DNA from 4 places in the Mesorhizobium sp. B2-4-19 genome. Region 1 is predicted to be linked to each of the others. Evidence: predicted binding sites of a transcription regulator. Region 1 holds the regulator's gene; each other region holds the start of a gene.
What was found. Region 1 encodes PhoB, which activates phosphate uptake and scavenging genes when phosphate is short. Its sites were predicted from a motif close to TGTCATNNANCTGTCAT; they were not measured.

Region 1 (2,200 bases):
AGGCCTATGCCGGCAATTACGCCATCTGGCGCAATGCCAGGCAGCTCAGCGAGGACACCGAGCCTGTGGCCGATGTCAGCGACGCGCAGATGCGGGCGCTGGCCACGACGGCACGGGAACGGGACGGGCCCGAGCGCGAAGCCTATCGCAAGGCCGGCGAGGCGCTGGGTTACGGCCTCGGCAGCCTGTTCGCGCTGATCGATCCCGCGCCCGTCGCCATGGTCGGCGTCAGCGCCGCCGCCTTCGACCTGATCGAGCCGGCATTGCGCGAGGCGATCGCCCAGACCGCCGGTGGCCAGCACTCGGAATCGATCTCCTTCGACACCGAACCGAACGAACTGCCGCTGATCCGCGAAGGTTGCGCCATGCGCGCGCTGACCTTCGTCGACCAGGAGATTTTCGCGCCCGGCGTGCAAACGAAAGCAGGCCCCGCCGCGAAGAAAAACGTTGCCTGAGTCAGGTCGTGCTCAATCCTCGCGGATCGCGTAGCCCGCCCCACGGATGGTGCGGATGACATCCGGCATGCGGCCATTGTTGACCGCCTTGCGCAACCGGCCGACATGCACGTCCACGGTGCGCTCGTCGATGTAGATCGTCTCGCCCCAGACATTGTCGAGCAGCTGGCTGCGCGAGAACACGCGGCCGGGATGGCGCATCATGAATTCGAGCAGGCGGAATTCGGTCGGCCCGAGCCGGATCTCGCTCTTCTTGCGGTAGACCCGGTGCGATTCACGGTCGAGCACGATATCGCCGACCTTGAGCACGCTCGACAGCACTTCCGGCTTGGCGCGGCGCAGCAGCGCCTTGACGCGGGCCATGAATTCCGGCGTCGAGAACGGCTTGACCAGATAGTCGTCGGCGCCGGTGGAAAGCCCACGTACACGGTCGCTTTCCTCGCCCCGCGCGGTCAGCATGATGATCGGCAGCCGCTCGGTCTCGGGCCGCATTCGCAACCGCCGGCAGAGTTCGATGCCGGATACCGCCGGCACCATCCAGTCGAGCACGAGGAGGTCGGGCACGTTCTCCTGCAGGCGGATTTCGGCTTCGTCGCCGCGTGTCACCACCTCGACCTGGTAACCCTCCGATTCCAGATTGTAGCGGAGGAGCACGCCGAGCGGCTCCTCGTCCTCCACCACCATGATGCGTGGTGCGATCATCGATTGGTTACCCCTGCGCTCTCAGGCCGCCGGCGCCGACATCGCCGTCTCGTCCTGTTTTGGACGGTTGGCGGGCAGCTGCGTGCCGGTCAGGACATAGTACGCATTCTCGGCGATGTTGGTCACGTGGTCGCCGATGCGTTCGAGATTCTTGGCGCAGAACAACAGATGCGTGCAAGCCGTGATGTTGCGCGGATCTTCCATCATATAGGTCAGCAGTTCGCGGAAGACGGAAGTGTATTTGACGTCGATGCGCTCGTCGTCGGCGCGCAGCTTCGCCAGTGCCGCGGCATCGCGCGCCGCATACTCCTCGATGACGCCCTGCACCTGGATCAGCACCAGCTGCGCCATGGCGTCGATGGAATGCGACAGGTCGCGCGGCGTGGCGCTGAGGCCTACAGTACCGACGCGCTTGGCGATGTTCTTGGCAAGGTCGCCAATGCGTTCGAGGTCGCCGGCCATGCGGATCGAGCCGACGACATGGCGCAGATCGTCGGCCATCGGCTGGCGCTTGGCGATCAGCGTGATGGCGCGGTCGTCGAGCTCGCGCTGGCGCGCATCCATGATGGCGTCGTCGGAGACGACGCGCTGGGCGAGCGCATTGTCGGAGTTCAGCAGCGCCTTGGTGGCGCCGCCGACCATCGAGCCGGCAAGGTCGCCCATGTCGCTGATCAGCCTGCTGATCTGTCCGAGATCCTCGTCGAAGGCTGCGACTGTGTGTTCGGCCATGATCCTGGTCCTCGTATGCGTGCGATCAGCCGAAGCGGCCAGTGATGTAGTCTTGCGTGCGCTTCTCGCGAGGCGACGTGAAGATCTTCTCGGTACGGTCGAATTCGACCAGTTCGCCCAGATACATGAAGGCGGTCTGCTTCGAGACGCGCGCCGCCTGCTGCATGTTGTGGGTGACGATGACGATCGTGTAGTCGGCCTGCAACTCGTCGATCAGTTCCTCGATCTTGGCGGTCGACAGCGGGTCGAGCGCCGAGGCCGGCTCGTCGAGCAGGATGACTTCAGGCTTCACCGCCACGGTGCGGGCGATGCAC
Region 2 (2,200 bases), on a different contig from region 1:
AGGGAGCCGTCGAGGCAGCGTCGTGCGCGCCGCGATCAGGCGCGCGACGACGCCTCTTCCAGTTCGGCGGCCTTGGTGCCGATGATCATCGCATTGCCGCGCCAGTCGACGGCGCCGCCGAGCCAGCCGCGCGCCCACATGGTTGGAAGCATCAAGTCCCGCGCAATCATCGCCGCGACCGTGCGCGGCGACAGGTGCCAGCCCTTGGACCGGGCCAGGGCGCATTCCGGTAGATAGAAGGCCGCCAGCACGGCGATGGCCGTCAGCGGCAGGCTGAAGCCGGCGCTTGCCGCCGCAACCAGCGCAAGCGCCAGCGGCACCACCGCGCCAGTCAGGATTTCCGGGGCGAAGAACCGCGGGAAGGTGACGCGGCGCAGGCGCGCCCAGCGGGCCTGGCGCGACCAGATCGTGCCAAGCGTGCGCCTGCCAAGCGGCTGCTCGAAGGGTGCCGCGACGAGATTGACGCATAGGCCTACGCTGTTCACCAGCTTGGTCGCCGCCGCATCCTCGGCGATTTCAGCGGCCAGCGCGCGGATGCCGCCATTGGCATCCAGCATCGGCTTGTTCCACAGCATGCTCTTGCCCTGGGCAAAGCCGAGGCCGAGCGCCTCACCGGCATATTGCCAGCGGGCCTGCAGCGTGTTGAGGAAGGCGCATTCGACCTCGGCCCAGAAGCCCTCCGGCCGCGAGCCGATCGGTGTCGAGCAGACAAGGCCGGTATCCGGTCGCCACGCCGCCATCAGATGCTGGATGTAGTCTCTCGGCATCAGCACGTTGGAGTCGGCGAGGACGACCCAGTTGTGCCGCGCGGCTTCCCAACCCTTGACGCAATTGTTGAGCTTGGGATTGGCGCTGACGCGGTCGTCACCGATCAACAGCCGGGCCGGCACTTTTGGAAAGCGGCCAATGGCGGCGCGGATCAACCTGACCACCGGATCGTCGCCATGAGCAACGCAGAAGATCAGCTCGTAGCGCGGCCAGTCGAGCGAGAAAGCGCGCTCCAGCGTCTCCTGCGTGAACGGCTCGACGCCGCGCCAGGGTATGACGATCGATACCGGCGGCGATTTGCCGGCCGGCGGCGCGATCGTGGTGCGCCGTCTCAACCGTGAGGCGGCGAGCAGGATACTGGCGAGGTTTGAGGCGATGAGAGCGGACGACAGCGAGGCGGTTATGAGAGTGAGTTCCATCGAGATCCGGTCACTCCAGAAAAACCGGCCGGTGCGGCGGCCGTTTTCGACAGTTCGACAGAGCGCCCGAGTCGCCCGGCAGTGGTTGGCGCACCCCATCATTGTCATGTGTCACTTAAATGACATTCTTTGCCGGCACCTGCGTTTCAGGACGAGGCGCGACAAGACGCGCTCGTTGACCTGCTCGCCAGGAGCGCCGAAAGGTATCGGATCGTTTTGGAGCCGCTTATGTACCGCGCCGTCACGCGCAACATCGAAGTGCAGGTCAGGTCGTTCTACCTCGAGGACCGCTCCGATCCTTCCGAGAACCGCTATGTCTGGGGCTATCACATAACGATCGACAACCAGTCGGACGAAATCGTGCAGCTTCTGTCGCGTTATTGGCACATCACCGACGGTGCCGGCCGGGTCGAGGAAGTGCGTGGCCCGGGCGTCGTCGGCGACCAGCCCGAACTCAATCCCGGCGACAGCTATCAGTACACGTCCGGCTGCCCGCTCTCGACACCATCAGGCATCATGGTCGGGCACTACACGATGCGCAACAAGCGCGGCGAGACCTTCGACATCGCCATCCCGGCATTTTCGCTGGATCTGCCGGGGACCAGGCGTACGGTGAATTAGCGTCCTTCTCCCCGTTTTACGAGGAGAAGGACTGGCTTTACTGCGCGGCAAATTCCGCCGGATCGAAGTCGTACTGTGTCGAGCAGAATTCGCAGGCGACGTGGATGCCGCCATCCTCGGTGCTGTCCTTGATCTCCTGCGCGGAGAAACCCTCGAGGATGCCGCGGATCTTGTCGCGCGAGCATGAGCACTGGTCGGCGACGGGAACGCCGCCGAAAACGCGCACGCCATGCTCGTGGAACAGGCGATAGAGCAGCCGTTCGGCGCCGATCGTCGGATCGATCAGCTCGGTCGGCTCGATGGTACCGAGCAGCGCCAGCAATTCCTGCCAGGAATTGTCGGTGGGATCATGGATATCCTCGCGCGGATCGCCATCGCCGCCGGGCAGGTCC
Region 3 (2,200 bases), on a different contig from region 1:
CACCGTGACGTTGGACACTACAGGCACCGCCGGCGCATGCTTCGTCACACCGGCGAGCGCGTCGCGCATGACATTGGCCGCCGGCGCCATCAGCGCCGAATGGAAGGGTGCCGAGACCTGCAGCATCAGCGCCCGCTTGGCGCCCTTTTCGGTGCACAATTTGGCGGCCAGCTCGACCGCGGCCTTGGCGCCGGAAATGACAAGCTGGCCGCCGCCATTGTCGTTGGCGATCTGGCAGACCTTGCCGGAGCCTTGCGCGGCCTCGGCGCAAGCCGCTTCGACATCCGGCTGCTCCAGCCCGATGATGGCCGCCATGGCGCCCTCGCCGGCCGGTACCGCTGCCTGCATGGCGTTGCCGCGAATGCGCAGCAACCGAGCCGCATCGGCGACGGAAACGAAACCGGCGGCGGCAAGGGCCGAATATTCGCCCAGCGAATGGCCGGCGACATAGGCGACCTTGTCCTTCAGCGAGAAACCGCGCGCTTCCAGCGCCCTGATCGCCGCCAGCGAAACCGCCATCAGCGCCGGCTGCGCGTTGGCGGTCAGAGTCAAGGTCTCTTCCGCACCTTCCCAGATCAGCTTCGACAGGTTTTCGCCGAGCGCGTCATCGACTTCCTGGAAAACCCTGCGTGCCTCGGGAAAGGCGTCGGCGAGATCCTTGCCCATGCCGACAGCCTGGCTGCCTTGTCCCGGAAAGGTGAATGCGACGGCCATGCGTGGGCTCCCGAAGACTGGTTTTACTTGCCGATAACACGAATTTTCCCTGCCTGTGGCGCAAGGCGGGCCGCCAAGTCAAGCCCGGTTCAACCCGGCCCCAGTTGCGAACCGTACGCCGAGTGCCTGTTCCGAAAGGGCTTTTTGGCGATCACACCTGATGAAAACCGCTCACGAATCGTTCGCTGGCTCTTCTTATTTCCGCCACAGGCGCTAGCTTCGCGTGACAATTATATGACAATCGCGTGACTTGGGTTGTCGCCGGGTGGGAAGTTAAAGTGGCAAAGAGTTCAAAACGCGCCAGCAAAGCTGCGCCTCAATTCCTGGAAGACGATCCGTCCACCGGCTATTTGCCGGGCCGGAGATGGCCAGTCGTCCGTTACGGGCTGATAAGCCTCGCGATCTCCGCCATTCTGGTGTTCGCGATCGAATTGATCGTGCGCGGTGACGTTGCTGGCACCGTTTCCTTCTTCCTGCAGCCGCTCAAGCCGGGTTGGACCACCATCGTCGTGTTCGCGCTGATCCTCATCGGTCTCGACGCCGTTCTGGGACGCAGCCACCAGAGCCTGATGATCGTCGCGCCCTTGACGCTGGCGCTGGCTTTTGTCGGCCATCAGAAATCGCATTATCTCGGCGATCCGCTCTACCCGACTGACTTCCTCTACGCTCGCCAGATCTTCGCGCTGCTGCCGCTTCTGGTGCGTGAACGGCCGATGACCGCGCTTGCCATGGTCGTCGGCGTCATCGCCGGCCTGTCGCTGCTCGTCTATGGCTGGCGGCTGTGGCGCCGCAAGATTCCAGCGCTCAGCCACAAGGGCCGCCTTGCCCGGCTGACGCTGGCGGTGCCGCTGCTCGCCTTCTTCGTCTCGATCATGGACTATGCCACCTTCTCCTGGACCAGGGATCGGCTGCAGATCATCCCGATCATGTGGGACCAGAAGGAGAACTACGCGTCCAACGGCTTTGCGCTCGCCTTCGCGCTCAACGTGCCGATGGCGCACGTCTCGGCGCCGCCGGGCTACACGGACAAGGCGATCGCGGCGATCGACCGGCCGCAGGCGACGGCCTCGGTGCCCGATGAAAAGCCCGACATCATTGTCGTCATGAGCGAATCCTTCTGGGATCCGACCAGGCTGCCCGGCGTCACCATCACGCCGGATCCCATTCCCACCGTGCGGGCATTGCGTTCCGGTTCGATGTTCTCGCCTGAATTCGGCGGCATGACCGCCAACATCGAATTCGAGGCGCTGACCGGCTTTTCCAACGCTTTCCTTCCGGCTGGCAGCATCCCCTACCAGCAATATGTGCGCACGCCGACGCCTTCCATGGCGACCTTCCTGAAGAGCGAGGGCTACAGGGCGCGTGCCATCCATCCCGGCACCAACTGGTTCTGGAACCGTGGCGCGGTCTACGCCGATTTCGGTTTCAACGATTTCAAGTCGGAAGAGACGCTGCCGCCCATGGAAAAGCGCGGACCGCTGGCATC
Region 4 (2,200 bases), on a different contig from region 1:
CACACACGCCATCAGCGCAGCCTGCAGGTCGGCGCGATGGGCGACGAGATAGGGAGCGCCCCAGCGGCTTTCACCCGATTGTCCCAACGGCACACGCGCCAATTGGCGTAACGTCCTGGCATCCCTCAGCACCACGGCCTCCGGCCGCACCGTCGCCGGCAGCAGCCGGTCGAGCACGCCGAGGTCGCGCAGGATGCGTGTGGCGTTGGGAGAAAGTTGGAGGCCGGCGCCTACGGCTTCCAGGCGCGGCGCTTGCTCGAACACCTGCACGCGATAGCCGCGTCTGGCAAAAGCAAGTGCCGCTGTCAGCCCGGCGACGCCCGCTCCGGCGATGACGATTTGCCGGGAGCGCTGGTCGTCCATCAGATCCGTCGGGACAGAATCAGGCGGCTTGGTGGATGTAGAGGCAGCCTGCCGGCAGCGTTTCCGTTGCCTTCAGCTTCGGCGAATAGCGGTAAAGCGTCGAGCAATAGGGGCAGACTTTTTCATTGTCGTCTCCCATGTCGAGAAACACATGCGGGTGGTCGAAAGGCGGATTGGCGCCCGTGCACATGAATTCCTTGACCCCGATGTCGATCGCCGGATGGCCGGCATCGTTCTGGAAATGGGGAATGGAACCGCCTGCCATCGTCGTCTCCTTAACGCAGTCTCGCATGCATCTGGATCATAACAGGTCTCTTTGCAAGATCGATGAAATGAAACTGTCGCAAAAGCCTGTCAGAGGATAAGTTGAGCCGGTTAAGCGTGTGACCGCGGAAGCCAAGCGATTCCGCGACCGATCACGCCTCACGAAGGCATGTTAGAGCGTTCATCGCCGTCTGGCGGCGCTCCAAGGGAATGGTTGTGGGCAGGGACAATGAACGAACTGAAGCCGGTGCAGAGCGAATTCGTCAATGTCGAGGTGGCCAATTCAGAGGGCGGCAACCCGGATCGCTTCGTCAACCGGGAGTTTTCCTGGCTGCAATTCAATCGTCGCGTTCTCGAGGAATCGCTGAACACCCACCATCCGCTGCTGGAGCGCGTTCGCTTCCTGTCGATCTCGGCCGCCAATCTCGATGAATTCTTCATGGTGCGCGTCGCCGGCCTCGCCGGCCAGGTGCGCGAAGGCATTACGCTGAAAAGCCCTGACGGCCGCACCCCCGAACAGCAGCTCGAACAGCTGCTGCGCGAGGTCGAGCGGCTGCAGGAAGACCAGCAGAAGAGCCTTTCGGCGCTTACGGTGCTGCTCAACAAGGAAGGTATTGAGAGCATCACGCGCGATGCGCTGACCAAGGACGAGAAGGTCTGGCTGGAAGAGCATTTCCAGGATCAGGTGTTTCCGGTGCTTACCCCGCTGTCGATCGACCCGGCGCATCCGTTCCCGTTCATTCCCAATCTCGGCTTCTCGATGGCGCTGCAGCTGCGCCACCGCAAGAATGGCGAGGAGATGAGCGCGCTCCTGCGTCTGCCGGTGGCGCTGAAGCGTTTCATCCGGCTTCCCGATCGCAAGCACCATGTCCGCTTCATCCCGCTTGAGGAGGCAGTCGGTCTCTATATCGGCAAGCTGTTTCCGGGTTACGAGGTCAAGGGCTCCGGCACATTCCGCATCATCCGCGACAGCGATATCGAGGTCGAGGAGGAATCGGAAGATCTGGTGCGCCTGTTCGAGACGGCGCTGAAGCGCCGCCGCCGCGGCTCGGTGATCCGCATCGAGTTCGACAAGCTGATGCCGGCGGAACTGCGCGATTTCGTGGCCGGCGAGCTCGGCGTCTCGTCGAGCCGCATCAGCGTGCTCACCGGTCCGCTGGCGCTCAGCCAGATATCCGAGATCGTCGCTGTTCCCCGCGATGATCTGAAGTTCACCCCCTACAACCCGCGCTTTCCCGAACGTATCCGCGAGCATGGCGGTGACTGCTTTGCCGCTATCCGCGAGAAGGACATCATCGTCCACCACCCCTACGAATCCTTCGACGTCGTCGTGCAGTTCCTGCGCCAGGCGATGGCCGATCCGGAAGTGGTGGCGATCAAGCAGACGCTTTACCGAACCTCCAACGACAGCCCGATCGTGCGCGCGCTGGTCGACGCAGCCGAGGCGGGCAAGTCGGTAACCGCGTTGGTCGAGCTCAAGGCGCGCTTCGACGAGGAAGCCAACATCCGCTGGGCGCGCGACCTCGAGCGCGCCGGCGTGCAGGTCGTGTTCGGTTTCCTCGAATTGAAGACC

Region 2: FJ546_RS03715 (ceramide glucosyltransferase) is a predicted target of PhoB. The motif match lies at 1,296-1,312, and genes of this name have one in related genera.
Region 3: FJ546_RS30155 (LTA synthase family protein) is a predicted target of PhoB. The motif match lies at 938-954, and genes of this name have one in related genera.
Region 4: FJ546_RS08000 (RNA degradosome polyphosphate kinase) is a predicted target of PhoB. The motif match lies at 692-708, and genes of this name have one in related genera.

What each region holds. Positions count from the first base shown of each region.
Region 1 covers NZ_VFUV01000016.1:85,249-87,448, forward strand. Annotated here, with positions in the region: gene FJ546_RS23625 (ROK family protein) at 1-455, shown strand, start outside; gene phoB (phosphate regulon transcriptional regulator PhoB) at 468-1,157, opposite strand; gene phoU (phosphate signaling complex protein PhoU) at 1,179-1,886, opposite strand; gene pstB (phosphate ABC transporter ATP-binding protein PstB) at 1,912-2,200, opposite strand, start outside.
Region 2 covers NZ_VFUV01000002.1:91,546-93,745, forward strand. Annotated here, with positions in the region: gene FJ546_RS03710 (O-succinylhomoserine sulfhydrylase) at 1-2, shown strand, start outside; gene FJ546_RS03715 (ceramide glucosyltransferase) at 36-1,187, opposite strand; gene apaG (Co2+/Mg2+ efflux protein ApaG) at 1,416-1,808, shown strand; gene FJ546_RS03725 (Hsp33 family molecular chaperone) at 1,846-2,200, opposite strand, start outside.
Region 3 covers NZ_VFUV01000030.1:17,094-19,293, reverse strand. Annotated here, with positions in the region: gene fabD (ACP S-malonyltransferase) at 1-714, opposite strand, end outside; gene FJ546_RS30155 (LTA synthase family protein) at 993-2,200, shown strand, end outside.
Region 4 covers NZ_VFUV01000003.1:392,021-394,220, reverse strand. Annotated here, with positions in the region: gene FJ546_RS08010 (FAD-dependent monooxygenase) at 1-363, opposite strand, end outside; gene FJ546_RS08005 (zinc-finger domain-containing protein) at 383-628, opposite strand; gene FJ546_RS08000 (RNA degradosome polyphosphate kinase) at 857-2,200, shown strand, end outside.